One region of the Pseudomonas retamae genome, then DNA from elsewhere that is predicted to be linked to it. Evidence: predicted binding sites of a transcription regulator. Region 1 holds the regulator's gene; each other region holds the start of a gene.

The links. Region 1 encodes sigma-54, which starts transcription at its own class of promoters, with help from an activator protein. Its sites were predicted from a motif close to ANTGGCATNNANNTTGCTNT; they were not measured.
Positions count from the first base shown of each region.
Region 2: glnK (P-II family nitrogen regulator) is a predicted target of sigma-54. The motif match lies at 1,682-1,701, and genes of this name have one in related genera.
Region 3: ACGSLL_RS20690 (circularly permuted type 2 ATP-grasp protein) is a predicted target of sigma-54. The motif match lies at 2,190-2,209, and genes of this name have one in related genera.
Region 4: ACGSLL_RS19625 (CmpA/NrtA family ABC transporter substrate-binding protein) is a predicted target of sigma-54. The motif match lies at 3,836-3,855, and genes of this name have one in related genera.

Region 1 is NZ_JBIEIL010000009.1:141,796-149,631, forward strand. It holds gene ACGSLL_RS18665 (KpsF/GutQ family sugar-phosphate isomerase) at 111-1,085, shown strand; gene ACGSLL_RS18670 (KdsC family phosphatase) at 1,085-1,609, shown strand; gene lptC (LPS export ABC transporter periplasmic protein LptC) at 1,618-2,190, shown strand; gene lptA (lipopolysaccharide transport periplasmic protein LptA) at 2,177-2,722, shown strand; gene lptB (LPS export ABC transporter ATP-binding protein) at 2,722-3,447, shown strand; gene ACGSLL_RS18690 (RNA polymerase factor sigma-54) at 3,634-5,127, shown strand; gene hpf (ribosome hibernation-promoting factor, HPF/YfiA family) at 5,201-5,509, shown strand; gene ptsN (PTS IIA-like nitrogen regulatory protein PtsN) at 5,521-5,985, shown strand; gene rapZ (RNase adapter RapZ) at 5,988-6,845, shown strand; gene ACGSLL_RS18710 (HPr family phosphocarrier protein) at 6,861-7,136, shown strand; gene ACGSLL_RS18715 (ZIP family metal transporter) at 7,172-7,836, opposite strand, start outside.
Region 2 is NZ_JBIEIL010000003.1:450,268-458,103, reverse strand. It holds gene ACGSLL_RS07275 (hypothetical protein) at 76-285, opposite strand; gene ACGSLL_RS07270 (BRO-N domain-containing protein) at 282-812, opposite strand; gene ACGSLL_RS07265 (accessory factor UbiK family protein) at 1,228-1,488, opposite strand; gene glnK (P-II family nitrogen regulator) at 1,904-2,242, shown strand; gene ACGSLL_RS07255 (ammonium transporter) at 2,279-3,616, shown strand; gene ACGSLL_RS07250 (secondary thiamine-phosphate synthase enzyme YjbQ) at 3,832-4,257, shown strand; gene sutA (transcriptional regulator SutA) at 4,360-4,686, shown strand; gene ACGSLL_RS07240 (acyltransferase family protein) at 5,046-6,926, shown strand; gene ACGSLL_RS07235 (hypothetical protein) at 7,093-7,836, shown strand, end outside.
Region 3 is NZ_JBIEIL010000011.1:17,714-25,549, forward strand. It holds gene ACGSLL_RS20685 (alpha-E domain-containing protein) at 1-735, opposite strand, end outside; gene ACGSLL_RS20690 (circularly permuted type 2 ATP-grasp protein) at 748-2,157, opposite strand; gene ACGSLL_RS20695 (ribonuclease E inhibitor RraB) at 2,642-2,989, opposite strand; gene ACGSLL_RS20700 (hypothetical protein) at 3,201-3,434, opposite strand; gene speE (polyamine aminopropyltransferase) at 3,641-4,516, opposite strand; gene ACGSLL_RS20710 (PLDc N-terminal domain-containing protein) at 4,760-4,951, opposite strand; gene ACGSLL_RS20715 (hypothetical protein) at 5,024-5,554, opposite strand; gene ACGSLL_RS20720 (ankyrin repeat domain-containing protein) at 5,641-6,159, opposite strand; gene ACGSLL_RS20725 (long-chain-acyl-CoA synthetase) at 6,256-7,836, opposite strand, start outside.
Region 4 is NZ_JBIEIL010000010.1:40,711-48,546, reverse strand. It holds gene rlmKL (bifunctional 23S rRNA (guanine(2069)-N(7))-methyltransferase RlmK/23S rRNA (guanine(2445)-N(2))-methyltransferase RlmL) at 1-1,721, opposite strand, end outside; gene rmf (ribosome modulation factor) at 2,253-2,468, shown strand; gene ACGSLL_RS19630 (quinone-dependent dihydroorotate dehydrogenase) at 2,728-3,747, opposite strand; gene ACGSLL_RS19625 (CmpA/NrtA family ABC transporter substrate-binding protein) at 3,971-5,182, shown strand; gene ACGSLL_RS19620 (ANTAR domain-containing response regulator) at 5,198-5,773, shown strand; gene ACGSLL_RS19615 (nitrate/nitrite transporter) at 6,229-7,440, shown strand; gene ACGSLL_RS19610 (protein kinase domain-containing protein) at 7,448-7,836, shown strand, end outside.

The sequences.
Region 1 (7,836 bases):
TTTCCCGGCTTTTGGTAACGGGGAATGACAAAGCACGACGAACTTGCGTGAGGCTTTGCCACATAACCGCTATAATCGCCGCCTTTTCATCGGGCTATACGATTTCTGACATGAGCCAATCCAGCGACCTGATTCAATCGGCACAACGCACCATCCGCCTCGAAATGGAAGCCGTACAAGGCTTGCTGCCCCATATCGACGCCGATTTCGTACGCGCTTGCGAGATGATTCTGGCCAGTAAGGGCCGTGTGGTCGTGGTCGGCATGGGCAAATCCGGGCACGTCGGCAACAAGATCGCCGCGACCCTGGCCAGCACCGGCACCCCGGCTTTTTTTGTGCACCCGGCCGAAGCCAGTCACGGCGACATGGGCATGATCACCCGCGATGACGTGATCCTTGCCCTGTCCAATTCCGGCTCGACCAACGAAATCGTCACGCTGCTGCCGCTGATCAAACGCCTGGGCATCCAGCTGATCAGCGTCACCGGCAACCCGCAATCGCCACTGGCCAAAGCGGCCGAGGTCAATCTCAACGTGCACGTCGAGCATGAAGCCTGCCCGCTGAACCTGGCACCGACCTCTTCGACCACCGCTGCACTGGTCATGGGCGACGCACTGGCCGTGGCCTTGCTGGAAGCCCGCGGCTTCACCGCCGAAGACTTCGCCTTTTCCCATCCGGGCGGCGCCCTCGGCCGCCGCTTGCTGCTGAAAGTCGAAAACGTCATGCACGCCGGCCAGGAGCTGCCTCAGGTGCAACGTGGCACGTTGCTCAAGGACGCGCTGATGGAAATGACCCGCAAAGGTCTGGGCATGACCGTGATCCTGGAAACCGACGGCAAGCTCGCCGGAATCTTTACTGACGGCGACTTGCGCCGCACCCTGGATCGCGCCATCGACATTCGCAGCGCCACCATCGACCAGGTCATGACCGCACACGGCAAGACCGCGCGCCCGGAAATGCTCGCTGCCGAAGCCCTGAAAATCATGGAAGATCACCGAATCAACGCACTGGTCGTCGTCGACGAGGAGGACCGCCCGGTCGGCGCCTTCAACCTCTCCGATCTGCTGCGCGCAGGAGTCATGTAATGAGCAACGAACTGCTGCAACGCGGCAAGGCAATCAAACTGGCGGTTTTTGATGTCGACGGCGTCCTCACGGACGGGCGCCTGTACTTCCTTGAAGATGGCAGTGAATTCAAGACCTTCAACACCCTCGACGGTCAGGGCATCAAGATGCTGATGAACGCCGGCGTGGAAACTGCGATCATCAGCGGTCGCAAGACGCCGGTGGTTGAGCGCCGGGCGAAAAACCTCGGCATCCCGCACCTGTTCCAGGGCCGCGAAGACAAACTGGTGGTACTCGACGGTCTGCTCGAGCAACTGGGCCTAAGCTATGAACAGGTCGCCTACCTCGGTGACGACCTGCCCGATCTGCCGGTGATCCGCCGTGTCGGTCTGGGCATGGCGGTAGCCAACGCCGCCGATTTCGTCCGCGAGCACGCCCACGGCGTGACCCGCGCCCGTGGCGGCGAAGGTGCCGCCCGCGAATTCTGCGAATTGATCCTGCGCGCCCAGGGCCGCCTCGATGCGGCCAATGCCGCGTACCTGTGAGCCAAGCCATGTTCAGTAAAAAATTTCGCAACTTCCTGCTGTTCGGCTGCATCGCGGCGATTTTCGCCGCGGTCGGCTACTGGAACATCAGCCCGGAACGCTTTCTCGACAAACCGCCGGTGTCGGCCGCCGAGAATCCGATCGACTGGTACGCGACCAACACGCATACCATCCAGTACCTGCCCGACGGCAAAGTGCAGTATGAGATGACCTCGGACAAGGCTGAACACGTCAAGGCCACCGACATCACGCTGGTGACCAAACCGGATCTGAACATGTATCGCGGCACTGATTTTCCGTGGCACGTGACCAGTGAGCGCGGCGAAGTGAATTCCGGCGGCACCGAAGTTGAACTGATCGATTCGGTGCGCGTGAAGCGCACCGACGAAAAGAAACGCGACACCCTGATCACCAGTACCCGCATGACCGTATTCCCGCAGCAGGAATATGCGCAGACCGCGCAACCCGTTAGAATCGAGGGCGCTGGCGGTGTGTCGACTGGCGTCGGAATGAAAGCGTACCTGAAGGACAGCAGGATACACCTGCAATCGAACGTAAGAGGACAGTATGAGGCTCGTTAAAACCCTCCCTATTTTGCTCAGTCTGGGCGCAGCACTGGGAAGCGTGAGCGCCTGGGCTCTGCCGAACGATCAGCAGCAACCTATCCGCATTCAGGCCGACGACGCCCAACTGGACGACAAGAACGGCATCGCTACCTATAAGGGTGATGTGATCATCACTCAGGGCTCGATGATCGTCAAAGGCAACACGGTGACCATCACCCGCACTCAGGCCGGTGACATTGACGTGGTGACTTCGGTCGGCAACCTGGCTTACTTCGAACAACTGCAGACCGCCGGCGACAGCAAGCCTGTACAAGGCTGGGGCGTGACGATCCAGTACCACGCCGCGCAGAATCGCGTCGTGCTGATCGACAAGGCCAAAGTTGTCGACAAGGACAACAACACGACGCAAGGCGAGAAAATCGTCTATGACACCGTGAAGAAACTCGCCAGCGCCGGTCGCGCTACCGGCAGCAAGGTCACCGAGGCGCGTCCGCGCATCGACATGGTGATCCAGCCGAAGAAGAAAACCGACGAGAAAACCCAGTAATGGCAACTCTGAAAGCTCAGCACCTGGCCAAGGCCTATAAAAGCCGCCAGGTCGTGCGGGACGTCAGCCTGTCGATCGACAGCGGCCAGATCGTCGGCCTGCTCGGCCCGAACGGTGCCGGCAAGACCACCTGCTTCTATATGATCGTCGGCCTGGTGCAGGCCGATCAGGGCCGCGTACTGATCGACGATCTGGACGTCAGCCACCAGCCAATGCACGGCCGTGCGAAGGCCGGTATCGGCTATCTGCCGCAAGAAGCGTCGATCTTCCGCAAACTGTCGGTGGCCGACAACATCATGGCGATTCTCGAGACCCGTCAGGAACTCGACAAGGCCGGCCGCCGCAAGGAGCTGGAAAGCCTGCTGCAGGAATTCCACATCAGCCACATTCGCGACAACCTCGGCATGAGCCTGTCGGGTGGTGAGCGCCGCCGGGTGGAGATCGCCCGCGCACTGGCCACCGCACCTAAATTCATCCTGCTCGACGAGCCGTTCGCCGGTGTCGACCCGATCTCGGTCGGCGACATCAAGCAGATCATTCATCATCTCAAGGCCAAGGGCATCGGTGTGTTGATCACCGACCACAACGTGCGTGAGACGCTGGATATCTGCGAAACCGCTTACATCGTCAATGACGGCCAGTTGATCGCCGAAGGTGACGCCGAAACCATCCTGGCCAACGATCTGGTCAAGGAAGTGTATCTGGGTCACGAGTTCCGCCTGTAAGCGCGAGCCGTAAGGTGAGCTGCGCGGGTGCTGTATCGATCAAGCTGTTTTTTTATACCGTTTAATTGTTACAGCGCTCTAGGCAAACACTTCAGTTTCAGGCATATAATTTGCTTAAGTTTGGCGCTTCGGCGCCCTGTAGTGGATGGCGCATCGCGCCGGCGAATAAGGTGTTAAGCCCCTGCCATGAAACCATCGCTAGTCTTGAGAATGGGCCAGCAGCTGACGATGACACCGCAGCTGCAACAGGCCATCCGCCTGCTCCAATTGTCGACCCTGGATCTGCAACAGGAAATCCAGGAGGCCCTGGAATCCAACCCGATGCTCGAACGCCAGGAAGAAGGCGAGGACTTCGACAATTCCGATCCACTGGCCGACAACGTCGAGCAAAAGCCCAACACTGACATTCAGGAGCCCTCCTATCAGGAGGCCGCGCCGACGGTGGATAACCTCGACGACGGCGAATGGAGCGAACGCATTCCCAACGAGCTGCCCGTCGACACGGCCTGGGAAGACGTTTACCAGACCAGCGCCAGCAGCCTGCCCAGCAGCGACGATGACGAGTGGGATTTCACCACCCGCACCTCCGTCGGCGAAAGCCTGCAAAGCCATCTGCTTTGGCAACTGAACCTGGCACCGATGTCCGACACCGATCGACTGATCGCCGTGACCCTGATCGATTGCATCAACAATCAGGGCTACCTGGACGAAACCCTCGAAGAAATCCTTGACGCCTTCGACCCGGAACTGGACATCGAACTGGACGAGATCGAAGCCGTCCTGCACCGCATTCAGCAATTCGAGCCCGCGGGCATCGGCGCGCGCAATCTCAGCGAGTGTCTGCTGCTGCAACTGCGTCAGTTGTCGGCCAAGACGCCTTGGCTGGCAGAAGCCAAGCGCCTGGTCAGCGATTACATCGACCTGCTTGGCAGCCGTGACTACAGCCAGTTGATGCGGCGCATGAAACTCAAGGAGGACGAGCTGCGTCAGGTCATCGAGCTGGTGCAGAGCCTCAATCCACGTCCGGGCTCGCAGATCGAGTCCGCCGAAGCCGAATACGTCGTACCTGACGTCATCGTGCGCAAGGACAACGAACGCTGGCTGGTCGAGCTGAACCAGGAATCGGTACCGCGCCTGCGCGTCAATGCGCAGTACGCCGGTTTCGTAAAGCGAGCCGATACCAGTGCCGATAACACCTTCATGCGCAACCAGTTGCAGGAAGCCCGCTGGTTCATCAAGAGCTTGCAGAGCCGCAACGAGACCCTGATGAAAGTCGCCACGCAGATCGTCGAGCATCAGCGCGGTTTTCTGGAGTACGGCGACGAAGCCATGAAACCGCTGGTCCTGCATGACATCGCCGAGGCGGTGGGCATGCACGAATCAACGATTTCCCGGGTGACCACACAAAAATTCATGCATACCCCGCGCGGTATTTATGAGCTGAAATACTTTTTCTCCAGCCACGTCAGTACCTCCGAGGGCGGCGAATGCTCGTCCACCGCGATCCGCGCGATCATCAAGAAGCTGGTCGCTGCGGAAAATCAGAAAAAGCCGTTGAGTGACAGCAAGATCGCTGGTTTACTGGAGGCACAAGGCATTCAGGTGGCTCGCCGCACCGTCGCCAAGTACCGCGAATCCCTCGGAATCGCGCCTTCGAGCGAACGCAAGCGGTTGATGTAAGCCACGTTACAGCGTTCCAGTGGCAGGCTTTTCGGCCTGCCGCTTTATGCACTGGCAACGAAGGAGAAGCTGTATGCAAGTCAACATCAGTGGACACCAACTGGAAGTGACCCAACCTCTGCGTTCCTACATCGAGGAAAAACTCCAACGACTGGAGCGACATTTCGACAAGATCACCAACGTGCAAGTCACGATGTGTGTCGAAAAGCTGAAGCAGAAAATCGAAGCCACCTTGCATATTCCCGGCAGTGAAGTGGTCGCCAACGCAGAAGATACCGACATGTATGCTGCGATCGACTCCCTCACCGACAAGCTGGATCGCCAACTCAAAAAGCATAAGGAAAAGACCCAGAGCCTCCTCCAGGGCGCGACCGGTCGTTAACACCCTCATTCATGATCCGACTTGAAACCATCCTGACCCCCGGCCGTTCCCAAGTGAACGCGCCGGGCGGCAGCAAGAAAAAAGCCCTCGAACAGATTGCCAACCTGATCCACCGCGAAGTGCCGGATCTGGCGATGCAGGATGTATTCGAGGCGTTGGTCGCCCGTGAAAAACTCGGTTCCACCGGTTTTGGCAACGGCATCGCCATTCCCCACTGCCGCCTGAAGGGCTGCGCAGGGCCAGTCAGTGCCCTGTTGCACCTCGAAGCCCCGATTGATTTCGACGCCATTGATGGCGCCCCGGTGGACCTGCTGTTCGTGCTGCTGGTCCCGGAGGCCGCCACCGATGCACATCTGGAGTTGCTGCGCCAGATTGCCAGCATGCTCGATCGCAAGGAAGTCCGCGAAAGACTGCGCAGCGCGCCAAACAATGAAGCCTTGTACCAGGTCGTACTGGACGAGCAGAACGGGCATTAATCATGCGCTTGATCATCGTCAGCGGCCGCTCAGGCTCGGGCAAGAGTACGGCTCTGAATGTCCTTGAGGACAACGGCTACTACTGCATCGACAATCTGCCCGCCGGCTTGCTGCCGGAACTGGCCGAACGTGCGCTGATCCACACGGAGCTCGCGCAACCGCTGGTGGCCGTTTCGATCGATGCGCGCAACTTGCCCAGTCATCTGTCACGTTTTCCGGAACTGCTGGAAGACGCGCGCAGCAAGCACATCCAGTGTGACGTGCTGTACCTGGATGCAGATGAAGAAACCCTGCTCAAGCGTTTTTCCGAAACCCGCCGCCGCCACCCACTGAGCAACGCCAATCGCTCACTGGCTGAAGCAATCCACGATGAAAGCGCCCTGCTCGGCCCGATTGCCGACCTGGCTGATCTGAAGATCAATACCACCAACCTCAACCTGTACCAGCTGCGCGACACGCTTAAGTTGCGCCTGCTGAATCAGCCTGAGCCGGGCACGGCGTTTCTTGTCGAATCGTTCGGTTTCAAACGCGGCATGCCGGTGGATGCGGATCTGGTCTTCGACGTTCGCTGCCTGCCCAATCCGTATTGGAAGCCGGAATTACGTGAGCAGTCCGGTCTCGACGCGCCGGTGGCGGAGTATCTGGCCGAACAGCCGGATGTCGAGGAAATGTATCAGGACATCTATGCCTACCTGCACAAGTGGCTGCCGCGCTTTGCTGCGAGTAATCGTGCCTATGTGACCGTTGCCATTGGCTGTACCGGCGGGCACCACCGCTCCGTCTATCTGACCGAACGTCTGGGTCAGGCCCTACAGAGAACCTTGAAAAACGTCCAGGTTCGCCACCGCGACCTCACCTAAAGGATCCACACCGCGATGCCTGCTCGTGAAATCGAAATCATCAACAAGCTGGGCCTGCATGCCCGCGCATCGGCCAAGTTTGTCGGGGTGGCCGGGCAGTATCCGAATTGCTCGATCAGAGTGGGCCGCACACCGGAGACCACGGTTGATGGCAAAAGCATCATGGCAATGATGATGCTGGCGGCTGGCAAGGGCACCAAAATATTCTTGAGCACCGAAGGTGAAAAGGATCAGGAAGCGCTCGATGCGTTGGTGGCGTTGATCAACAACTATTTCGACGAGGGCGGTTGATCCGCCAGCGAGGGAATTCGCTCCCTCCGCCCCGCTCAACCCAACGCCGTATCCATCACCATCATCAGACAGAACCCGATCAGCAAACCAAGACTCGCGAGCTTGTCATGGCCATGGCGTCGCGACTCGGGAATCACTTCGTGAGTCACCACCAGCAACATCGCCCCAGCCGCCAGCGCCAGCCCCAATGGCAGCAACACTTGGGCGAGGCTGACCAGCCACGCGCAAAGTAGCGCAAACACCGGCTCGACGAGACCTGACGCCGCGCCGATCAGGAACGCCCTCACTCGCGACATTCCCGCCCCGGCCAATACCAGCGCAATCACCAGACCTTCCGGCACATCCTGCAAAGCGATGCCCATGGCCAGGCTGTCCGCATCCGGCATACCGCCACCGGCAGAAACGCCGACGGCCATGCCTTCCGGAATGTTGTGGGCAATGATGGCGAACACGAACAGCCAGATCCGAGGCGGGATCACCGGACGCTCGAGGGTACCAACGAGCATTTCCGGGGAAGCGCCAGAAACCTTGCGATCGACCAGATACAGGCCAGACGCGCCGAGCAGGATGCCGAAGCAGATCAGGCCACTGGCGCCCCAAGGTGTCAGACCGAGACTCTCGGCCACCGCGATGCCCGGCACGATCAGCGAAAACGCAGTCGCCGCCAGCATCACCCCGGCACCAAACCCCAGCAAGGTAT
Region 2 (7,836 bases), on a different contig from region 1:
AGTTGCGGTAACTATTTCTCAGAGAACATTTGTAAGGCGTCCTTTGGACGCCTTTTTTTTGCTATCTAGCCAAATTCAATGTCTTCTTCCAGCCAGCAGGCCACTTGGCTCAAGCTCTGGCCCACACGTCACGGCAACTTCAATAAACCTCAGTTGATTGGCTGAAGGGCGCACGCTCAAACTAAGCATTTCCGCGCGCAGTTCAAAAACTTTAAGCAGCTTTGCTTTTCGCTTTTTTAGACTCATACGGACCTTGTGCTTTTGGCATTTTGATTGGGTATTCATATCAACTGCAGCGCCTTTTTCCACCAAGAACCTGCTGTTCCTATCGGACGTTTTACCTGCTCTCGCTCCACCACCATCAGCGGCACATCCTGCAACCGTATCCACGGCTGGTTATTCCAGTGCAACAAACTCAACGTCATGTCCGGCCAACTGAGCAAGCTGAGGTGTGGACGTTCGCTTGTGGTGGGGTGTTGGGCGTCGCGCAGGGTTGGGATGACTTGGTGGGTGAGCCATTCGCGTAGCGCTCGGTATTCGGGGCAGTAGTGGTAGACGAGGAGGGCGTAGATGCCGGATTCGCTGATCAGCAGGGTGTTTTCGATCTGGTTGTGGATCAGGGTTTTACGGGTTTGGTATTGGTCGAGGTCGAGGTCGAGTTTTCGCAGCATGCGTTCGTTGAGGTAGATGTGCAGCAGGCGGCTCAGGTCTCGGGCGCAGAACCAGGGTTGGTTCTGGATGAGGAGGGCGTGGAGGGGGAGTTTGTGGCGGGTGAAGATGTGCGGGGTCAGATAAGTCTCTTCTTGATTCATTGAGCAGTTCCTCTTGCTTAAGGGGCTGCCCTCAATCGTCGCCAAACGATTGGGTGGCAGTTGTACGCGGGTTGGCGAACCGGAGCAAAAGGAACCCGGCAGACCCGAAGGTCTCCCACGCACAACCGCCATGAAACGATGTGGCGGTAAAATGTAGCCGCCATCATGGTTGTCGTGCGCCTTAAGCTGTCCAGGTCGCCAAACCCGGTGCTGAACATTCAGCATCGGGTGAGCTTAGAAACCTGGGCTTTTCGGCGCAATCGGACGGCGGTGGTGCAGTGTGTAGGACGTTGCCGGGATTGTTGCAGGGCTGCGCATCAAAAGATCGCAGCCCGCGCCAATTCCTACACATGAAGCTGAAGGTCGTGCGTACCTTCAATCGCTAGCAGGCTAGCTCCCACAGGGGATTGCGGTGTTATTCAGCAGGCGGCGTCAGCTTCGCTTCCATCTCGGCAACCTTCGCTTCAAGGCTCTCAAGACGTGCACGCGTTCGGGCCAACACCACCATCTGGCTATCAAATTCTTCACGGCTGACCAGGTCGAGTTTGCTGAAGGCGCTTTGTAGCAGCATCTTGAACTGGCTTTCGATTTCGGCTTTCGGCAGCGGGGTGTCGCCGCTGAACAGGCGGGAGGCGGTGCCGCTCAGGGCGTCGAGGAAGTCTTTGGGCGCGAGCATGGTGGAGGTCCTGGAAACAATGGCCGGCAGTGTATCACGCAGTGTCTATAGTCAATCCCGTGGTCAGGGATGCACGCTTTTCGCGCAGGCGGACGGACGGCAGCGCACCGTTGTTGTGCGTATCGGCGCGGCAGTTTGCGCGAGAGGGCGTGCGGTAGCGGCCAAGGGATTGAAGTCAGGGGATTTTGGGCGAGATGGCAAGGTTTCTGCTTAGTCACCCTCGACCCATGCACTGATGCAGTCGCTGTGACGAATGCAGTGCGGCAGACGGAGCGGGGAGTTTCGTCTGGATGCGGTTAGCTGGCGTCAGTCGGGCAGGCAAGGCCGACGATGCGTTACAAAGCCAGGCACTGCGCTTAGACTTGAGTCGGGTTTGTTTTCCTGGGGCAAGTCCACCAATTCGGGAGAGAGTTTCATGAAGCTAGTCACTGCCATCATCAAGCCGTTCAAGTTGGACGACGTGCGCGAGTCGCTGTCCGAAATCGGCGTGCAGGGCATTACCGTTACTGAAGTCAAAGGCTTCGGCCGGCAGAAGGGTCACACCGAGCTGTATCGCGGCGCGGAATATGTGGTCGATTTTCTGCCCAAGGTGAAAATCGACGTGGCCATCGACGACAAGGATCTGGACCGGGTTATCGAAGCGATAACCAAGGCCGCCAACACCGGCAAGATCGGTGACGGCAAGATCTTCGTGGTCAATCTGGAACAGGCGATCCGCATCCGTACCGGCGAAACCGATACCGACGCGATCTAAGCCGCCACAAACCCCAACGCCCCAGGAGAAAACAATATGACTCTGCGTAAATTCGCAGGGCTAGGAGCCCTGTTGTCCCTCGTAATGCCAAGCCTTGCAATGGCGGCAGACGAAGTGGCGGCCCCAGTCCTCAATTCCGGCGACACCGCCTGGATGCTCACCTCGACAGCCCTCGTGCTGTTCATGACCATTCCTGGCCTGGCGCTGTTCTATGGCGGCATGGTCCGCTCGAAAAACATTCTTTCCGTGATGATGCAGTGCTTCGCCATTACCGGTCTGATCAGCATCCTGTGGGTCATCTATGGCTACAGCATTGCGTTCGACACCACCGGCATGGAACAGGGCGTCGTCAACTTCAATTCGTTCTTCGGTGGCATGGGCAAGGCGTTCCTCGCCGGTGTCACGCCTTCGAGCATCACCGGCCCGGCGGCGCTGTTTCCTGAAGCAGTGTTCATCACCTTCCAGATGACCTTCGCGATCATCACCCCGGCGCTGATCGTCGGTGCTTTCGCCGAGCGCATGAAGTTCTCCGCGATGCTGATCTTCATGGGCATCTGGTTCACCCTCGTTTATGCGCCGATTGCGCACATGGTCTGGTCCGGCAACGGCGGCCTGATGTGGGACTGGGGCGTACTCGACTTCGCTGGCGGCACCGTGGTGCATATCAACGCCGGTATCGCCGGTCTGGTGGCGTGCCTGGTACTGGGCAAGCGCAAAGGCTTCCCGACCACCCCGATGGCTCCGCACAACCTCGGTTACACGCTGATGGGTGCGGCCATGCTGTGGGTCGGCTGGTTCGGCTTCAACGCTGGCTCCGCTGCGGCCGCCAACGGCACTGCCGGCATGGCAATGCTGGTGACCCAGATCGCCACCGCCGCTGCGGCACTGGGCTGGATGTTTGCGGAGTGGGTCACCCACGGCAAGCCAAGCGCGTTGGGCATTGCCTCGGGTGTGGTTGCCGGCCTGGTGGCAATCACTCCGGCTGCTGGCACCGTGGGCCCGATGGGTGCTCTGGTGATCGGTCTGGCCGCAGGCGTGGTGTGCTTCTTCTGCGCCACCACCCTGAAGCGCAAACTCGGTTATGACGATTCCCTGGACGCGTTCGGCGTGCACGGTATCGGCGGTATCCTCGGCGCGATCCTCACCGGTGTATTTGCAGCTCCTGCACTGGGCGGCTTCGGCACCGTGACCGACATCGGCGCACAGGTCTGGATTCAGATCAAAGGCGTCGGCTTCACGGTGATCTACACCGCGATCGTCACGTTCATTATCCTCAAGGTCCTGGACGCGGTGATGGGTCTGCGCGTGACTGAGGAAGAAGAATCGGTCGGCCTCGATCTGGCACAACACAACGAACGCGGCTACAACCTGTAAGTACGCGCAGCAAAAAAATTGCCCGGCTCGCCGGGCATTTTTTTGTCTGTGATTTGTCACTGTGAGAGCAGCTGAAAGGATTTTTCGTACGGCTTTGGTCGTGTTTACCCGTGGCGTTTTTACCCGGCGAATGGCTTACATCATTGCGGGAATATTAGGGCCTTTGTTTTTTCCCAGAGCGCGCTAGAATGCGCCCCGAACGTGCGGAGAACTGTATGTGGCAACAGACTCTGATAACCCTGCGGGCACGGCCCCGGGGCTTTCATCTGGTGACGGATGAGCTGATCGAAAACCTGCCTGAACTCAGGAAGTGTCGGGTCGGTCTGTTGCATTTGTGGCTGCAGCATACCTCGGCGTCGTTGACCATCAACGAGAACGCCGATCCGGCGGTACGTCGCGACTTCGAACGATTTTTCAATCGTCTGATCCCACAAGGAACAGACGGCTATGAGCATAACGACGAAGGCCTGGACGACCTCCCGGCGCACTTCAAGGCCAGCGTGCTTGGCTGCCAGATCAGCCTGCCGGTATCGGCAGGTCGCCTGGCACTGGGAACCTGGCAAGGCGTTTATCTGGGCGAGCACCGTGATCATGGCGGTGCCCGTAAAGTCCTCGCCACCTTGCACGGTGAAGGGGCATGAACCGTTGGTCATCAATGGTTACCGATTTTTTTCCGGCGACTTTCGACAGTCGCCAAAGCTGGTCTATAACTAATCTGCTTTTCGCAAGTCATGAGGTAGAACATGAGCGACGATGATCTGGAAAACGACGACCTCGAAGTAGGCGACGAAGACGAGGCCGAAGAAGGTCTGGAAGCAGCAGCGGAAGACGTTGCTGAAGACGACAGCGGTGACGATACGCCGGCCCCGGCTGCCAAAGGCAAAGCCAAGGCTGCGGTGTCGGTGGATGAGTTGCCGAGCATCGAAGCCAAGAACAAGGAGCGCGACGCCTTGGCCAAGGCCATGGAAGAGTTCCTTGCGCGCGGCGGCAAGGTGCAGGAAGTGGAGGCCAATGTGGTCGCCGATCCGCCCAAGAAGCCGGACAACAAGTACGGCAGCCGCCCTATCTGAGGCGTTTCGCTCGCTTGCTGAAAAAGCCCGCCGTCGCTGCGGGCTTTTTCATGTCTGTGCAATGACAATAAAGAGGATTTACGCACCCAACAACCGCAGACGCCGTTGAACGGCCTGAGTTGTAGCAGTCAATGATTTTTCTTTTTACAGTTTCAAACGCTAAAAATGTTATAAGATTTCGGCAAATTTTGCGGCTATAGACTGCTATGGGCTGTTTGCCAAAAATAACATAAGCACGAAGGTGGGACGCTGAAATAGCCGTTGTCCGGTTGTCTGCGGTATTGTCGGTAGTGTTTAAAAAAATAAATCATACGGAGCTGATTTGGCGTGAACAAATGCTCTGAGAAGGTATGTAAGCAGTGTTGACATACAGAAGAGAAATTGACGGCCTTCGCGCCCTCGCAGTAATACCTGTAATTTTGTTTCACGCTGGCTTTGATATATTCAAAGGAGGCTTCATTGGTGTCGATGTTTTTTTCGTTATCAGCGGGTATCTAATTACATCAATCCTTGTTTCCGAAAAAGAACGGGGCACTTTCTCTTTGCTTAAATTCTACGAGCGAAGAGCGAGACGTATTTTGCCCGCACTTTTCGTCATGCTGGTCGTTTCGATGTTTTTCGCATGGATGTGGTTGCTTCCCAGAGATATGAAGGATTTCTCAGGCAGTCTGGCGGCAGTTTCCATTTTTTCGTCGAACATATTTTTCTGGAATGCAAGTGGCTATTTTGATACCGCTGCTGAGCTTAAACCGCTTCTTCACACGTGGAGTCTGGCGGTAGAAGAACAGTATTATTTGTTGTTTCCGGTCTTCCTCATGGCGACTTGGAAGCTGGGCAAAAAATTTATCGTCATTGCATTATTGGTAGTTTTTTTTGCCAGCTTGCTCATCGCGCAGATATACGTCAAGGAGTTTCCGGCTGCTACCTTTTATTTGTTGCCTGCACGAGCCTGGGAGCTTGTAATCGGCGCGCTCATGGCGTTCTATCTTTTTCTCGGCAAAGATAAGCAGCTGGCGCAGCTCACAAAGCAGTTGGGTTCTAGCGTTGGCCTTATGCTGATCATCTTCTCGGCGATTTATTTCGACAAGAATACGCCATTTCCCAGTTTTTATGCTCTTGTGCCAACAGTGGGTGCGGCACTTATCATTCTTTGCGCAACGCCGACAACCTTGGTAGGTAAACTTCTTGGGATGAGGGTATTTGTCGCTGTGGGCTTGGTCAGCTATAGCGCCTATTTATGGCATCAACCGTTGTTCGCCTTCGCCAGGTATAAAATCTCCCCAAACCTTGGTTTGGAGGTGGTCGCTATTTTGCTTCTGCTAACCGCTGTCTGTGCCTACTTAAGCTGGCGGTTTGTTGAGGGGCCTTTCAGACAGGCGCGGGTGTTTAGCCTCAAGCAAGTGGCTTCATTCAGCGCACTTACACCGATTTGCTTTTTAACATTTGGTTTTTTTGGATACGCAACAGAAGGGAATTTTGCCAGATATGACTCTGCAGCCATGGAGATTCTTGCTTTTACTGAAGAAAAGGGCGATTTCGTCTGGACCAAGGCAGATCAACTGCGTTTGAAGGATTTTAACGGTAGCGCTGGTCATAAAGTATTAGTGATTGGTGACAGCATGGCTGCTGACTTTGTTAATGTGCTAGACGAAACAGAGTACGCCGAGAAACTTGATCTTTCCTTTTACCGGATTGAATACGCTTGCGGAAATCTGTATCTCGATGAGAGCTTCATAGACAAGGTTGATAAAGACCATCGACAGATATGCCTGAACGGCAACTGGTACGGCAATGCAAAACTCAAGCGTTTGCTTACCGAAGCGGATCGAGTTGTCCTCGTATCGGTTTGGGTCCCATGGCAGGTCGAGTTGCTGAGGCAGAGCCTGGATAATCTGGGCCGAGAATTTGGCAAGGATAAGTTCTTTGTAGTCGGCAGAAAGTTCTTCGGAGCGGTTGACTTGCTTAAGCTTAGCGGTCTGGATTTTGATCGCAGAATATCCTATCGCTCGCCACAGGACGCTGGGATCACAGATATAAATAAACTTCTGGCTTCGGCAGTGCAAGAAAATCGCTTTATAGATCTGGAACCAAACATATGCAACCGAGGTCAGTGCTCTTTGTTTGATATGAACGGCATGCTCATGTCTTACGATGGCTCGCATTTGACGCCCGCCGGGGCGAAGTATGTCGCTGAAAAAATAGCGACCCTTCCGGCCTTTAAATTATTGATGAGTGACTGAATGTGCAGAGTATGCAGGTACACAGAACAACCTGGTTTCAGGCTGTTCTGTGTACCTTCGTACTAATTCGCATAGGGGAGTGCTTTTGTAACTCTGACAGGTTGCACCAGTTAGCAGTTATGTAGTTGAGGTCTGTACGGCTTGATGCTCGATCCGAATTTGAAAGATGCTTCGAGCGAAGCATTTCTTGCTGTGTTGTTACAATGGCCAACAAGCTATTTTTATTTCTGTTGGTGTATTGATTAATTTAATTGATTTGTTTAAATTCATTTCGCGAATGAAGGCGCGCAATCAAAAAAGATGCGACGACGCCAACATGGGGTGCTTAGGGGGAAAAATAGTGGATCCAATATATGCCATTGTTGGTACAGTCGGGCATTTGCTGCTGGTTGATTTGAACTCCAAAAGAGTCATCCCTCTCGAGAAGAATCGCTCAGAGTATTACGGTATCAGCTGGTTCCCCGATGGGCATGAATTGGTGCTTTCGCATTCAGGATTGGATAACTCCAAACTGCATGATATTCACGCCTACGCCAACTCTGAGCTTGGTTGGATCTCCCACGGCCAGCAATGCACTGAGCCGTTCCTGTCGGCGCCCCATCAAATCCTTTGTGCATCTGATGGTCGCGTCGTCAGCACCAACACGGGCAGAAATGCCATAACCGTGGTTGATTTAAAAAAGCCAGGTTTCTTTCAGGAAAAGAGACTGTCAGACGCCCGCTGGGACCGATTATCCATTCACGAAATTACCGGCGATCATTTAAATTCCGTATTTGAAAAAGACGGGCATTTATACGTAGTGGCCCACGGGCATCATCATGGCTCGTTATTGGCTGTTCTTTCTTATCCGGAGCTGGAGCTCATAAGCCTGAAGCCGCTTGAAGGAAGAACCGGCTTGCATAATATATGG
Region 3 (7,836 bases), on a different contig from region 1:
GCGCAGCGAACGCGGCACATCAGCGCGCAACAGCAGCAGTTCGGCAACGTGACGGGCGCCGGGGGCGTCGCGGTAGATTTCGGTGTAGGCCTCGAAGGACGACAACGCGCGCAGCAAGGCACTCCACTGGTAATACGCGTGCGCGGTACCGTCGCTGACGGCTTCGGCCTGATCGCCGGCCATTTCATAACGGGCATCGAGCAAGCGCAGCGTGTTGTCTGCGCGCTCGATGAACGTGCCCAGACGAATGAAGCGGAACGCATCGTTGCGCATGATCGTGCCGTAGGACGCGCCACGAAACAGGTGCGAACGCTCCTTGATCCATTCGCAAAAACGGCTCATGCCATAGCGGCTCAAGCCCTGCTCGGCGATCCCGCGAATCTCCAGCCAGGTCGCGTTGATGTTCTCCCACATGTCCGCTGTGATTCGCCCGCGCACCGCATGAGCGCTGGCCCGTGCGGCGCCGAGGCAACTGTAGATGCTGGCCGGGTTGGCCGCGTCGAGGGCGAAAAAGTGCAGCAGGCGTTCGGCATGCAGTGCGCCGTGGCGCTCCAGATAATCATCGAGGGTGCCGGTGATCAGCAGCGGCATCGCCAGCTCATGCAGACCATCACCACGCCCGTCCTGCGGCATCAGCGACAGCGAATAACTGATGTCGAGCATGCGCGCGAGGTTTTCCGCGCGCTCCAGATAACGCGACATCCAATACAGATCCGAGGCAGTTCTACTTAACATGGCAAGCTTCCTTCAATCCTCGACCACCCAGGTGTCCTTGGTTCCGCCACCCTGAGAGGAATTCACCACCAGGGAGCCCTCGCGCAGCGCGACACGGGTCAAACCGCCGGGCACCACCCGGGTTTCGCGTCCGGACAGGACAAACGGGCGCAAATCGATATGGCGCGGCGCAATGCCATTTTCGACAAAGGTCGGACAGGTCGAGAGCGACAGCGTTGGTTGGGCGATGTACGCATGCGGTTTGGCTTTGATGCGCTCGCGAAACGCGTCGATTTCGGCCGTCGTCGCGGCCGGCCCCACCAGCATTCCGTAACCACCGGAGCCCTGGGTTTCCTTGACCACCAGATCTGGAAGATTGGCCAGCACGTGGGACAGTTCAGACGGGTTGCGGCATTGCCAGGTCGGCACGTTTTTCAGGATCGGCTCTTCGTCGAGGTAGAAGCGGATCATGTCGGTGACAAACGGATACACCGATTTGTCATCCGCTACGCCGGTGCCGATGGCATTGGCGAGCACGACATTGCCGGAGCGGTAAGACGACAGCAGCCCTGGCACACCGAGCATCGAATCCGGATTGAACGCCAGTGGGTCGAGAAAGGCGTCATCGAGGCGACGATAGATCACATCGACCGCTTTCGGGCCGTCGGTGGTGCGCATGAACACCTTGTCATCACGCACGAACAGGTCCGCGCCCTCGACCAGTTCCACGCCCATTTCCCGCGCCAGGAACGCATGCTCGAAAAACGCACTGTTGAAGCGCCCAGGCGTCAACACCACCACACTCGGGTCATCGATCGGGCTTGAGCTTTTCAGGGTGTCGAGCAACAGGTTCGGGTAGTGGTCGATCGGCGCAATACGCTGGGCGGAAAACAGTTCGGGAAACAGGCGCATCATCATCTTGCGGTCTTCGAGCATGTAGCTCACGCCGCTCGGCGTACGCAGATTGTCTTCGAGCACGTAATAGGTACCGTCGCCGTCGCGCACCAGATCGACGCCGGAAATATGCGAATAGATATCGCGGTGCAGATCCAGGCCTTGCATCGCCAACTGGTATTGCTCGTTGGCCAGCACCTGTTCGGCGGGAATGATCCCGGCCTTGATGATGCGCTGCTCGTGATACAGGTCGGCGAGAAACATGTTCAGCGCCTTGACCCGCTGGATGCAGCCGCGCTCGACGATCCGCCATTCACTGGCAGGAATGCTGCGCGGGATAGTGTCGAAAGGAATCAGGCGCTCGGTGCCCTGCTCGTCTCCATAGAGCGTGAAGGTAATCCCGGCGCGGTGGAACAGCAGATCGGCTTCGCGCCGCCGTTGCGCCAGCAGTTCGTCCGGCGTATCGGCCAGCCATCGGGCGAACTCACGATAATGCGGGCGAACCTGGCCGCCGGCATCGTACATCTCATCAAAATAGGTGCGGATCATGCCGTACTCCTTGTCACCCGGACATACAAGCCTTCGCAAGGCCCGTGCCATCGGCATAAACGCTTTGATTTCAATCGGTTGGATATTCACATCGCAGACGCCGCACCATTCCTGTGCGACAAATGCTCCAACAGGATTGCCCCCGCTTCATTGCGACGCATTGCAACGACTATCACCAGCATAGTCAGAACTGATTTCACTGCCCGCTGCGGCGTACGGATAATCCGCGCATTCGCTGCAAAACTTCGCCGGCCACCGCCTCGCGAAACTGCCAGCCCAACTGACCTGGACTGCTCCGGCAGCCCGCCCGCTATAGCCCGCAAGGGTTTCAGCGCGTATCGCTCTTCCCTTTTAGCCACCCTCTCCGGTGGCTTTTTTTTGCCTCGGATTCTTGTTTCAGGGTTTTGCCACAGCGTTTGCGCGGCGCACAAACGACAACGGCCGACCCGAAGGTCAGCCGTTGCGCTACAAGCCGTGCAAGCGATCAGTTCAAACGGTGGCGGTTGCGCACCTCCTGCTTGACGCCCCAGCCTTCGATGATGCCGCCCAGCGGTTCGACCACGGCGGAAAAGCCCTGCTCGAAATCACCGATATCGTCATAGGTCGCGTACATGACCTTGCTGAGCTCCAGCGACCAGGCGCCATCATCGCGCGCGCTGACCTGAGCATTGATGGATTCACCGCGAAACTTGCCTGCCGCCCTGCGCGCCCGCTCCTCGTCCGGGAAAATGGCGTAGAACTCGATGGGATGAAACCGGGAAAAGTCGAAACCGCCTTCTTTCATGCGGCGCAGAACATTGCTGCTGATGTCTTCTTGATAGGCTGTGCTCATGAATCGTCCCCCTCGCATAGATGGATAGACTTTCCGTATTCCCGCCCCGGGCCTGTGGCCTAAGTACTTCGACAACGCTGCGGTTGTGCGCGGGAACAAGCATGTAGCTGACAAGACCAGACCTTAGCGATCCATTCGCTGATCTCCCCTGCAGAGTAGCCGCAAGAGAGCGGCGCTGCCAAGGCCTGGTTTACGAGATGACAGGAAGTATTCAGATTGGCGTGATGCTGCGGATCTCGATGCCGTTCTGGATCTTGAGGTTTTTAACGCCAGCATCGGCGGTGCGTCCTTCCAGATCGTTCAGATCCAGTTGGGCCGCCACCGGAAGGAGCCTTTCCTTGATCAGCCGGGCGGCTTCATCGTCGGTCGGGCATTCCTCACGTTCGAAGATTTCATCAACGATTTCACCATGATCATCCACGAAAGTGACTTTCCACTTTTGCATCAGTGCCTCCTCGATCAACCCGTAGATGGGCTTACCTCTATCTGGACGTTTTGCCGCGATAGTTGGTTCAAAAGGATTACACAGCGCAAAACGCAATGTGGGAGCGAGCCTGCTCGCGAAGGCGGTGTGTCAGATAAATATGTCTGACTGATCCACAGCTTTCGCGAGCAGGCTCGCTCCCACAGGGGGACTGACGCGGTGTCGAGTTAGTTATTGCCCGGCTTGTTGATCGCCTGCAGCACGTATTGTGGCAAGGCGAAGGCGCCGATGTGGATTTCCGGGTTGTAGTAGCGGGTAACGATGCCGCTGCCGATGAAGCGCTGCTGCAGAGTTTCACGGCTGAGTTTGCGGTAGGCCGGGTTGGTCGAGCCCCATGCGAAGGTCATCGAGCCGCCGATGTAGGTCGGCACCGCCGCCTGATAGAAATGCCAGTCCGGGAACAGGCTGTTGAGGCGACCGGCAGTGGTTTTCACTTCGTCGATCTGCATGAACGGTGTGCCGTTCTGCGTGACCAGAATGCCGCCCTCGTTGAGGCAGCGGTGGCAGGCCTGGTAGAAGTTCTCCGAAAACAGCACTTCGCCCGGGCCGATCGGGTCGGTGGAGTCGGAGATGATTACGTCGAATTTTTCCGTGGTAGTGGCGACGAAACGCATGCCGTCGTCGATCACCAGGTTCAGGCGTGGATCGTCATAGGCACCGGCCGAGTGGTTCGGCAGAAACTCTTTGCACATGTCGACCACGGTGCCGTCGATTTCGACCATGGTGATGTGTTCAACGCCAGCGTGCTTGGTCACTTCGCGCAGCATGCCGCCGTCACCGCCACCGATGATCAGCACGCGCTTGGCGCTGCCGTGGGCGAGGATTGGCACGTGGGTAAGCATTTCGTGGTAGATGAATTCGTCGGCTTCGGTGGTCTGGATCACGCCGTCCAGTGCCATTACCCGGCCCATGCGCGGGTTCTGGAAAATCACCAGATGCTGGTGTTCGGTGCGCACTTCGTGCAGCAGTTTTTCCATGCGAAAACGCTGGCCGTAGCCTTCGTAGAGGGTTTCCAGGTACTCGCTGGTTTTGGTGACGGTCATGGTCAAGTGCTCCGATGAAATGCGCGGGCGCAATCGTGGGGGACGATTGCCCGGGAAAGGCGCGCATTCTACGTTGCCGAAGATGACAGGTCGAACCTCAGCTTGTTTTTTACCAGCGCAAACCACTGTGGGAGCGAGCCTGCTCGCGAAAGCGGAGCATCAGTTGCCGGGGATGGCGACTGACACAACGTCTTCGCGAGCAGGCTCGCTCCCACAGGGATGACTGTGTGATCGAAAGTCAGCTCAGACCCGCACATTGCCCCGCGGTCCGGCAATCGCCCAGATGATCAGGCCCAGCACCGGCAGGAGGATGATCAGCAGCACCCAGACGATTTTCATTCCGGTGGACGCGCCGCTTTTCAGCACATTGATGATGGCCCAGATGTCGAGGGCAAGGATGATCAGGCCGATCAGACCGTTGAACGTGGAACCCATAATGTCGCTCCAGAATAGTGGCATGCACTTCTAGGATAGACGGCCCGGCGCAGGGTTCCGTTTTATTGCGAATCAGACGTGAACGGCGACCTTCAACGCTTCGAGTGCCGGTACAGCGCTGATGCCGACTTCGGCGCACAGCTCAAGTACGCGCGGCACGTGGTTGCCGTAGACCAGCACCATTTGCAGTTCGTCGTCGAGCAACTGGCTGAAGTTCATCAGCGTGTAACCACCGTTCTCCTTGTTCAGGCTGCTCATCTGCACCTGAATGCGGTTCAGCGCGGTCAAGGCTTCGGTCTTGGCCAGTTGCTTGGGCTTGAGATTGAAATCCACACCGGGCCCGAATGAGGCGACGATTTGCGCGAACAGGTCAACGTAGCTGTCAGCCTGGAACAACACGGTTTCGGGCAGGCTGCCGACCACCACCCACTCGCCCAAAGGAATCGGGAAGGTGTCGTCGTAGTTGATGTCCGGGTTGGCGGTCAGAAAGGCGTCGGCATCGGCGTAAGCTTGCGCCGCTTCGTCAGCCACTTTCAGGATCTCGTCCTCGCCCATGCAGCCGGAGCTGATTTTGCTGATGAGTTCGACGAGTGCGGCTTTCATGAGGGCGGATCCTGTGGCGAAGGGAGATTTCAAGGGCGCGAAGGATAACGCATTCTCTGCTTCACCACAGTCCGGCGGGGCGGATTTCAGCCCAACAGCTTCTCGAGTTGTGCGGTGGTGTCGACAGCGCCCATGGTGCGCGCTGCGTCGAGCGCGGTGACGCCATTGGCATCCTTGGCCTTGGGATCGGCGCCCTTGCTGATCAGGTAATCGACGATTGCAACACGATTGAACATCGCCGCCATCATCAATGCGGTACGGCCATCAAAGGACGAACCTTCGATCTCGGCGCCTGCTTCGACCAGCGCTTTGACCACCGCCAGATCACCTTTGAACGCGGCGCCGGCAATCGGGCTCTGGCCATTGCCATTGCGCATTTCCGGATCGGCCTTGTGCTTGAGCAGCACGTTCACGGCATCGACATGGCCGTAGTAGCTGGCGAGCATCAGCAAGGTGTCGCCCTTGCTGTTTTTCAGGTTCACCGGCAAACCGGCCGTCACCAAACGATCAAGCATTTCGGCATCACCGTCACGCGCCTTGTTGAAGACCTGCTCGGTGAATTCGGCGGCTTCTTCCGGGGTCATCTGGCGGCTTTGGTCGGACATGGGGCAACTCCACTTCGGTCAATCGGAAAACCGACAGTTTCCCGAGGCCGACGAAAACTGTCACCCTCTTTTTCCACAGCGCCGCCATAGTTGAAATCAATAACGGTGTTTGCCGTTGAGGATTTCCGCCAGCACCTGCTCGGTCACTCGGCTATACGTCTGCGTGCCGGGCAGCCACGCGTAAATCGGGTCGCCCCCGGTCTGGCCGGGGTCGAAAGCTTCATTTTTCAAACGGGTTTTCTGGTATTTGAAGGTGCCGGTGGTTTCCATTTTCACCTTGACCCGCAAGAACAACGGCACCGCATAGGACGGCAGGCGCTCGCGGGCGAAGGTCAGCAGCTCAGCGAAATCCAGCGTCGCCAGGGATTCCGCCGGGGTGATGGCCGCCATCCCGGCGCGGCCGTTGGTGTTGGGAATTTCCACGCCATAGGCCACCGCCTCGGAGATGTGCGGGTGTTGCAGCAGGAGGTTTTCGACTTCGGTGGTGGAGACGTTCTCGCCCTTCCAGCGATAGGTGTCGCCGAGGCGATCGACAAACTGCGCATGACCGAAACCGATATTGCGCAGCAGATCACCGGTGTTGAAATAACGGTCACCCTGGGTGAAAACGTCGTGCAGCACGACCCGGGCGGTTTTCTGCGGGTCGGTGTAACCGTCGAGCGGGGCTTTTTCGTCGATCCGCGCCAGCAGCAGGCCCTCCTCGCCCTTGTCGACCTTGCGCATGAAACCATCGGCGCTGCGCAGCGGCTCGCCACTGTCGTGATCGTAAGCCACCAGCTCCCAGGCCATCAGCGAGAAACCGATGGTGTTGTCGAAGTTGAGCACGTTGGTGAAACCGATATTGCCGTCGCTCGCCGCGTACAGCTCGCAGATGTGTTCGACGGCAAAACGACCCTTGAACTCGGCCCAGGCCCCGGGGCGCAAGCCATTGCCGATCATCTTGCGCACGTCGTGGCGACTGTCGTCGGCACTCAACGGTTGATCGACCAGATAGCGACACAACTCGCCGACGTAGCCGATCGTGGTTGCGCGGTAGCGGCGCACGTCGCTCCAGAACTGACTGGCGCTGAATTTTCGCCGGATCGCAAAACCCGCCGCGCCGTTGACCGCCGAGCCCCAACACACGCACAGACCGGTGGCGTGGTACAGCGGCAAGGTGCAATAGACGACGTCCTCAGGGCTCATGTCGAGGGCGATCATGCCGAAACTCGCGGAGCTGCGCATCCAGCGCCCATGCTTGAACACCCCGGCCTTGGGCAGGCCGGTGGTGCCGGAGGTGTAGATGTAGAAACACGGATCGTTGCAGAAGATCTGCTGACTGCTCGGCGGGTTGTCGCTGCTGGCATCGGCGCTGGCGCTGATCAGGTTGATGTAGCCTTCGGGCGCGATGCCGGGATGGCTGTAGGTGTCCTGATCCGCCACGAACCAGGTGCGTTGCGCGCCAATCGACACTTGCTCGCGGACGGCGGCAAAGGCAGGCAGCAACTCTTCGCCGACCACGATCGCCACCGGAGCGACCAGGTTGATACTGTGAATCAGCGTATCGCGGGTCTGTGCGGTATTGAGCAAGGCACTGACCGCGCCGACCTTGGCCAGCGCCAGAATGGTCACGAGCAATTCCGGGCGGTTCTCAATGAACACCGCGACCACGTCGCCCTTACCGATGCCCTGCCCGCC
Region 4 (7,836 bases), on a different contig from region 1:
TAGTCGGTGAGGTTGACCAGCAGCTTCACCCCGCCTTCATTGACCTCGACGAACTTGCCCTGCGCCGCCTGACGCTCGTACTGCTTGGTGCCGCTCTGACGCTCGCGACGCTTGACCACCACGCGGCTCTTGTCGACATTCAGCGCCTGCGGAAGCGCTGCCAGCGCGTCGAACATGCGCGCCGAGGCTTTTTCCGGGTCGATGGATTTCGGCGCGGCGTATTCCTGAACGTGCACCCAGTCGTGGTACAGATCGATCGCCATCGCATACTCAGGCATGTCGGCATCGTAGACACGGTAGCAATCGATGCCTTCGCGCTTGACCCACTTGCCCATGGCCTTGAGGTTTTTCTGCAGGCGGTTGGCGAACATCTGCCCGCCTTCGCTCAAGCGCGGCTGCTCGATCACCGGCGCCGGGGCTGGGGTCGGCTTGATCGGGTTGCCGTTTTTGTTGAACTTGCGTTCCTGCGGCTCGTCCGGGGTCTGATCGTAGGCCGCTTGCTCACGCTCGGCCTGACGCTGTTCCGGGGTCCGCCGCTCGCCAGTGACAAACTGGTCCGGCAGGACCTTGATCAACAGCAGCTTGCACGGCAGCGCGCCGTTCCAGAACGAATACTGTTTGTGGCTGCGAATGCCCATGCGCTTGCCCAGGTCCGGGGCTCCGGTGAACACCGCCGCTTCCCAGTTCAGGCAGGCCTGACGCAGACGCTCGCCGAGGTTCTGGTAGAGATACAACAGGCTGGCTTCGTCACCCAGACGCTCGCCGTACGGCGGGTTGCAAATAACCAGGCCTTTCTGGTTCTGGTCCGGGCGCGGCTCGAACGTCGCGACTTCGCCCTGATAGATCTTGATCCACTCGCTCAGGCCGGCGCGTTCAACGTTGTTGCGGCCCGGCTGGATCAAGCGCGGATCGGCTTCGTAACCACGAATCCACAGCGGTGGCTTGGCCAGACCGGTCGCGGCGCGCTCGACGGCTTCTTCGTGAAGTTTTTTCCACAACGCCGGGACGTGACCCAGCCAGGCGGTGAAGCCCCACTGCTCACGGCGCAGGTTCGGTGCCATGTCGGCGGCGATCATCGCCGCTTCGACGAGGAACGTACCGACACCACACATCGGGTCAGCCAGTGCGCCACCTTCGGCAGCAATACGCGGCCAGCCGGAACGGATCAGAATGGCGGCGGCGAGGTTTTCCTTCAGCGGCGCCGCGCCCTGCTGCAAGCGATAGCCGCGCTGGTGCAGGCTGTGGCCGGAAAGGTCGAGGGAGAGGATCGCTTCGCCGCGATCCAGACGCAGGTGAATGCGCAGGTCCGGATTGAGCTTGTCGATCGACGGGCGGTCGCCCTGAGGCGTGCGCAGTTTGTCGACGATGGCATCTTTGACTTTCAAGGCGCCGAAGTGGGTGTTGTCGATGCCCGAACCGTGGCCGCTGAATTCAACGGCGAGGGTGCCGTCGCTGAGCATGTGGTCCTGCCAGTCGATGTCGAGCACGCCGTGGTACAGGTCTTCGGCGTCTTTCATCGGGAAGCGCTTGAGCACCAGCAACACACGGTTGGCCAGACGCGACCAGAGGCACAGGCGATAGGCGGTTTCCATGGTCGCCATGCCGCGCACGGCGGAGGTGTGCTCGCGCGCTTCTTCAAGGCCAAGCCCGACGGCTTCCTCGATGAGCAGGCCTTCAAGGCCTTTGGGGCAAGTGAGGAAGAGTTCGAAACGGTCGGACATGGTGATTTCCAGAGCCTTTGGCTAGTGGATCGGCAACGCATTGCCGATCCGGTTTTCAATCAGGCGCTTTTCTGAAAGAGCGCCCGCGTGGCACGAAGGTGTGCCGTTCCATCCCCGCTGCTCGGGTTAAAAGAGCTTAGATGCCGGGACAGATAAAAAAGTTGAAGCAACAAAATGTCTTGAAGTGACCCTTCGTCGCTTATTACCTGAGCGCAAACGTGGGTCATTCTCACTAAAGAATTAACCCCATCATCCAGCGCGGCGCCGATCATACCGGGGTTTGCTCAACAAACGTTCAATTAATACGCGGTTACTTATTGCCATAGCATCCTTTCCGTTACGTGCTTATGACAAAACGGTCATTCCCTCGCTGTGACTCATTGGTTAGAACTGCATACAGGTTGACGTCGCAACGGCGTCAACACCTTGGCTCGCCACGCCGGCAGCGAGCCGCACCATGGCAGGTTTTTTCTGCCAGACCTCAATTGAGGTCAACGCGACACTACAGTCAACAAGTGAGGGAAACACCCTATGAGAAGACTTAAGCGTGATCCGTTGGAAAGAGCGTTTTTGCGCGGATATCAATATGGCGTTGGTGGCAAATCCCGTGAGCTTTGCCCATTTACTCTACCGTCGGTACGTCAAGCCTGGATCAACGGCTGGCGAGAAGGACGCGGCGACAACTGGGACGGTATGACCGGCACTGCGGGAATCCACAGACTCAACGAACTTCACGCCGTCGGCTGACACAGGGCATTTATTCCGACACGACAATCTGAATATGTAACGAATTAACCACGCACGTCCCTCCCGGACGGCGGGCTACGGCCCAGGGGCTCCTTCGAGGAGCCCTTTTTATTGCCTGCGAAAACACTGAGCTGAACACCTAACCTGTGGGAGCGAGCCTGCTCGCGAAGGCGGTGTATCAGACCCTGATAATGTGACTGACAAACCGCTTTCGCGAGCAGGCTCGCTCCCACAGTAGATCACCGTGGTGTCAGATGGCTCAGCGCAGCGCGGCGATGGCGTCGACCGCTTCGCGAATCAGTGCCGGGCCTTTATAGATGAAGCCCGAATAAATCTGCACCAGGCTGGCACCCGCCTCGATCTTCTCGGCCGCGTGCTTGCCTTCGGTGATCCCGCCGGCGGCAATGATCGGCAAACGCCCGGCCAACTCACCCGCCAACACCTTCACGGTGTGGGTGCTCTTCTCGCGCACCGGTGCGCCGGACAGACCGCCCGCCTCGTCGCCATGCTCCATGCCTTCAACGCCGACCCGGCTGAGGGTGGTGTTGGTCGCGATCACCGCGTCCATGCCGGTTTCGATCAACGCCTGCGCCACTTGCACGGTTTCTTCGTCGGTCATGTCCGGGGCGATCTTGATTGCCAGCGGCACATGCTTGCCGTGGCGCAGCGCCAGTTCGGCGCGGCGCGTGGCCAGGTCCGCAAGCAACTGCTTGAGCGAATCACCGAACTGCAGGCTGCGCAGCCCCGGGGTGTTCGGCGAGCTGACGTTAACCGTCACATAGCTGGCGTGGGCATAGACCTTGTCGAGGCAGATCAGGTAATCGTCGACCGCACGCTCGACCGGGGTGTCGAAGTTCTTGCCGATGTTGATGCCCAGCACGCCCTGGTATTTCGCTGCGGCGACGCGCGCCAGCAGGTTGTCGACGCCGAGGTTGTTGAAGCCCATGCGGTTGATGATCGCCTCGGCTTCCGGCAGGCGAAAAATCCGTGGTTTCGGGTTGCCCGGCTGCGGACGCGGGGTCACGGTGCCGATTTCCACAAAGCCAAAACCCAGTTGTGCGAAACCATCGATGGCCGCGCCGTTCTTGTCCAGACCGGCCGCCAGCCCGACGGGGTTTGGGAACTCCAGGCCCATGACGGTCACCGGCACCTGCGCCGGCGCCTTGCACAGCAAGCCGTTGAGGCCCAAACGTCCACCCGCGCCGATCAGATCCAGCGACAGATCGTGGGAGGTTTCCGGGGAAAGTTTGAACAACAGCTGACGGGCCAGGGTGTACATGGGCGGCGATGACTCGGGCGGCGAAAAGAGGCGGCGATTATAGCCGGGCATCACCCTGCGGCGCGAGGCGCACGCCACAAATCGCGCCGGTGGCATATGCCTTGCACTTTCCCGGTTATCAACTCGCCGGCCAATGACGGCAGACGAGCACGGACAATGGCGTCGTCGACAAGTTTGCCTGGGCAAAGTCCGCGGCGGCGCTTTTTTTTCGAGGTGGCGATGTATGAATGAACTGACGGTCGGGCCACTGGCCTGGGTCAATGGCAGCGATGCGCCAGAAAAGAGCGCGATCAACCTCGGCTTCATGGCCCTGAGCGATTGCGCCTCGGTCGTCGTCGCGGCCACGCAGGGCTTTGCCCAGCCTTACGGCCTGACGCTGAACCTCAAGCGTCAGGCCTCGTGGGCCAATCTGCGCGACAACCTGGTCAGCGGCGAACTCGACGCCGCGCACAGCCTTTACGGGCTGATCTATGCCGTGCACCTGGGCATCGGCGGTGTCGCGCCCACCGACATGGCGGTGCTGATGGGCCTCAACCAGAACGGCCAAAGCCTCAACCTTTCACGCAACCTGCAAAACCTCGGCGTGAACAGTCCTGAAGCGCTCGACCGCCACGTGCACCAAAGCCGCGCAAAACTGACCTTCGCCCAGACTTTCCCCACCGGCACCCATGCGATGTGGCTGTATTACTGGCTGGCGAGCCAGGGCATTCATCCGTTGCAGGATGTCGACAGTGTGGTGGTGCCGCCGCCGCAAATGGTCGCGCACCTGCAAGCCGGGCGCATCGACGGTTTTTGCGTCGGCGAGCCGTGGGCCGCCAGCGCGGTGCAGCAGGACCTGGGTTTCACCCTCGCCACCAGCCAGACCATCTGGCCCGATCACCCGGAAAAAGTCCTCGGTTGCACACGTGAATTCGTCGAGCAATACCCGAATACCGCGCGGGCGCTGGTGATGGCGATTCTCGAGGCCAGCCGCTTCATAGAAGCCAGCCCGGAAAATCGTCGCAGCACCGCACACCTGCTCAGCGCGGCGGAATACCTCGATGCGCCGGTGGCATGCATCGAACCGCGTTTTCTCGGCGACTATGCCGACGGCCTCGGCAATCGCTGGCAAGACCCGCACGCGCTGCGCTTCCACGGCAACGGCGAGGTCAACGTGCCGTACCTCTGCGATGGCATGTGGTTCATGACCCAGTTCCGCCGCTGGGGCTTGTTGCGCAGCGACCCGGACTACCTCGCCGTCGCACGTCAGGTTCAGCAACTGCAGTTGTATCGCGACGCCGCAACCGCTGTCGGCGTGGCCGCCTGGGGCTCCGACATGCGCAGCAGCCAGTTGCTCGACGGCAAGGTCTGGGACGGCAGCGATCCGGCCGGCTACGCGCGCAGCTTCAAGCTGCACGCGCTGAGCGACGACGCTCCCCTGCTTGCCCAGCGCTGACCGGAGGCCGCGAACATGTTGCGCATTCTGCTGATCAACGACACCGCGAAAAAAGTCGGCCGTCTCAAGGCCGCATTGACCGAGGCCGGTTTCGAGGTGATCGACGAGTCCGGCCTGACCATCGACCTGCCCGCACGCGTCGAAACGGTGCGCCCGGACGTGATCCTGATCGATACCGAGTCACCGGGGCGCGATGTCATGGAGCAAGTGGTGCTGGTCAGCCGCGACCAGCCACGGCCGATCGTGATGTTTACCGATGAACATGACCCGACGGTGATGCGCCAGGCGATCAAGTCCGGGGTCAGCGCCTACATCGTCGAAGGCATTCACGCCCAGCGCCTGCAGCCGATTCTCGACGTGGCGATGGCGCGCTTCGAAAGCGACCAGGCCTTGCGTGCGCAGTTGCAGGCACGGGATCAGCAACTGGCAGAGCGCAAGCGCATCGAGCTGGCCAAGGGCTTGTTGATGAAAATGAAGGATTGCAATGAAGAAGAAGCCTACACGCTGATGCGACGCCAGGCCATGAGCCGGCAGCAGAAGCTGATACAGGTGGCGGAGCAGATTATTGCGATGAGCGAGTTGCTCGGCTGACTGATCGTTCCCACGCTCTGCGTGGGAACGATCTGAAAAATCAAAAGCCCCTCACCCTAGCCCTCTCCCGGAGGGAGAGGGGACTGATTGGGGGATGCTCTGGGAGTGCGCCATCCTGTGATTTCTGCTGTGAATCCATAATCGACGCGGTCTCTCAGGGCGATGTTTGACGTCATACACCTCGATCAGTCCCCTCTCCCTCTGGGAGAGGGCTAGGGTGAGGGGCTTTTGATCTTTCCCCTGTTGGCACAAATCTCGCTTTGTAAAACGCACAGGTAACCAACGGCGGTTGCCCCACCCTCGACAAAGACGTCGCTCACCCCATTCGCCCTTGCGCGAATCCGGTAGCGGCGTTTTTGCGTTTTGGCCCCACAGACCGGGGCCGGTGGTGCGGCCGTGCAGGCGCTCCACCTGCTGTGCATGACTCCCGAGACTCTTATCAGCTGAGGTGCGCGATGAATTCAAGCTTCTGGAAATCCGGCCACACCCCGACATTGTTCGCGGCCTTTCTGTATTTCGACCTGAGCTTCATGGTCTGGTACCTGCTCGGCCCGCTGGCGGTGCAGATTGCCACCGACCTGCAACTGACCACCCAACAACGCGGCCTGGTCGTCGCCACGCCGATTCTCGCCGGCGCGGTGCTGCGCTTCATCATGGGCATGCTGGCCGATCGGCTGTCGCCGAAAACCGCCGGGCTGATCGGTCAGGTCATCGTTATCTGCGCGCTGTTCGGTGCGTGGAAACTCGGTATTCACAGTTACGAGCAGGCGTTGATCCTCGGCCTGTTCCTCGGCATGGCCGGCGCGTCGTTTGCCGTGGCCCTGCCGCTGGCCTCGCAATGGTATCCGCCAGAGCATCAGGGCAAAGCCATGGGCATTGCCGGTGCGGGCAACTCCGGCACGGTGTTCGCCGCGCTGCTCGCGCCGGTGATTGCCGCTGCATTTGGCTGGAGCAATGTCTTTGGTTTCGCCCTGATCCCGCTGATTCTGACGTTGGTGCTGTTCGCCCTGCTGGCGAAAAACGCCCCGCAGCGGCCGAAACCAAAAGCCATGGCCGATTACTTCAAAGCCCTCGGCGACCGTGACAGCTGGTGGTTCATGTTTTTCTACAGCGTGACCTTCGGCGGCTTCATCGGCCTGGCCAGCGCCCTGCCCGGCTATTTCAACGATCAATACGGCCTGAGCCCGGTCACCGCCGGTTACTACACCGCCGCCTGCGTATTCGGCGGCAGCCTGATGCGCCCATTGGGCGGCGCGCTGGCTGATCGCTTCGGTGGCATCCGCACCTTGCTGGCGATGTACACCGTCGCCGCCATCTGCATCGCCGCCGTCGGCTTCAACCTGCCAAGTTCCTACGCCGCTCTGGCGCTTTTCGTCTGCACCATGCTCGGTCTGGGCGCCGGCAACGGTGCGGTGTTTCAACTGGTGCCGCAGCGTTTTCGTCTGGAAATCGGTGTGATGACCGGGTTGATCGGCATGGCCGGTGGCATCGGCGGTTTCGCTCTGGCGGCCGGCATGGGCGCGATCAAACAGAGCACCGGCAGCTATCAACTGGCGCTGTGGTTGTTCGCCAGCCTCGGCGTACTGGCATGGTTTGGCCTGCACGGCGTCAAGCGTCGCTGGAGGACCACCTGGGGCTCGGCAGCGGTAACGGCGGCGCGAGTCTGAGGCGTCGATGGCTCTGCAACTGAGCTTTGCCGAAGCCAGCGCCACCGGCCCGCGCGCGGAGAATCAGGACGCGCTGCGTTCGGTGACGCCGGCGCCAGCGCTGGCCGCAAGCAAAGGTTATCTGTTCGCCATTGCCGACGGCGTCAGCCAATGCGCCGATGGCGGCCTCGCCGCGCGTTCGACCTTGCAGGCGCTGGCGCTGGACTACTACGCCACGCCGGAAACCTGGAGTGTGGCGCAGGCACTGGATCGTCTGTTGCTTGCGCAAAACCGCTGGTTGCAGGCCAATGGCGGCGGGCAACCGCTGCTGACCACGATCAGTGCGCTGGTGCTGCGCGGCCGGCGCTTCACCCTCGCCCACGTCGGCGATTGCCGGGTGTATCGCTGGCACGCCGA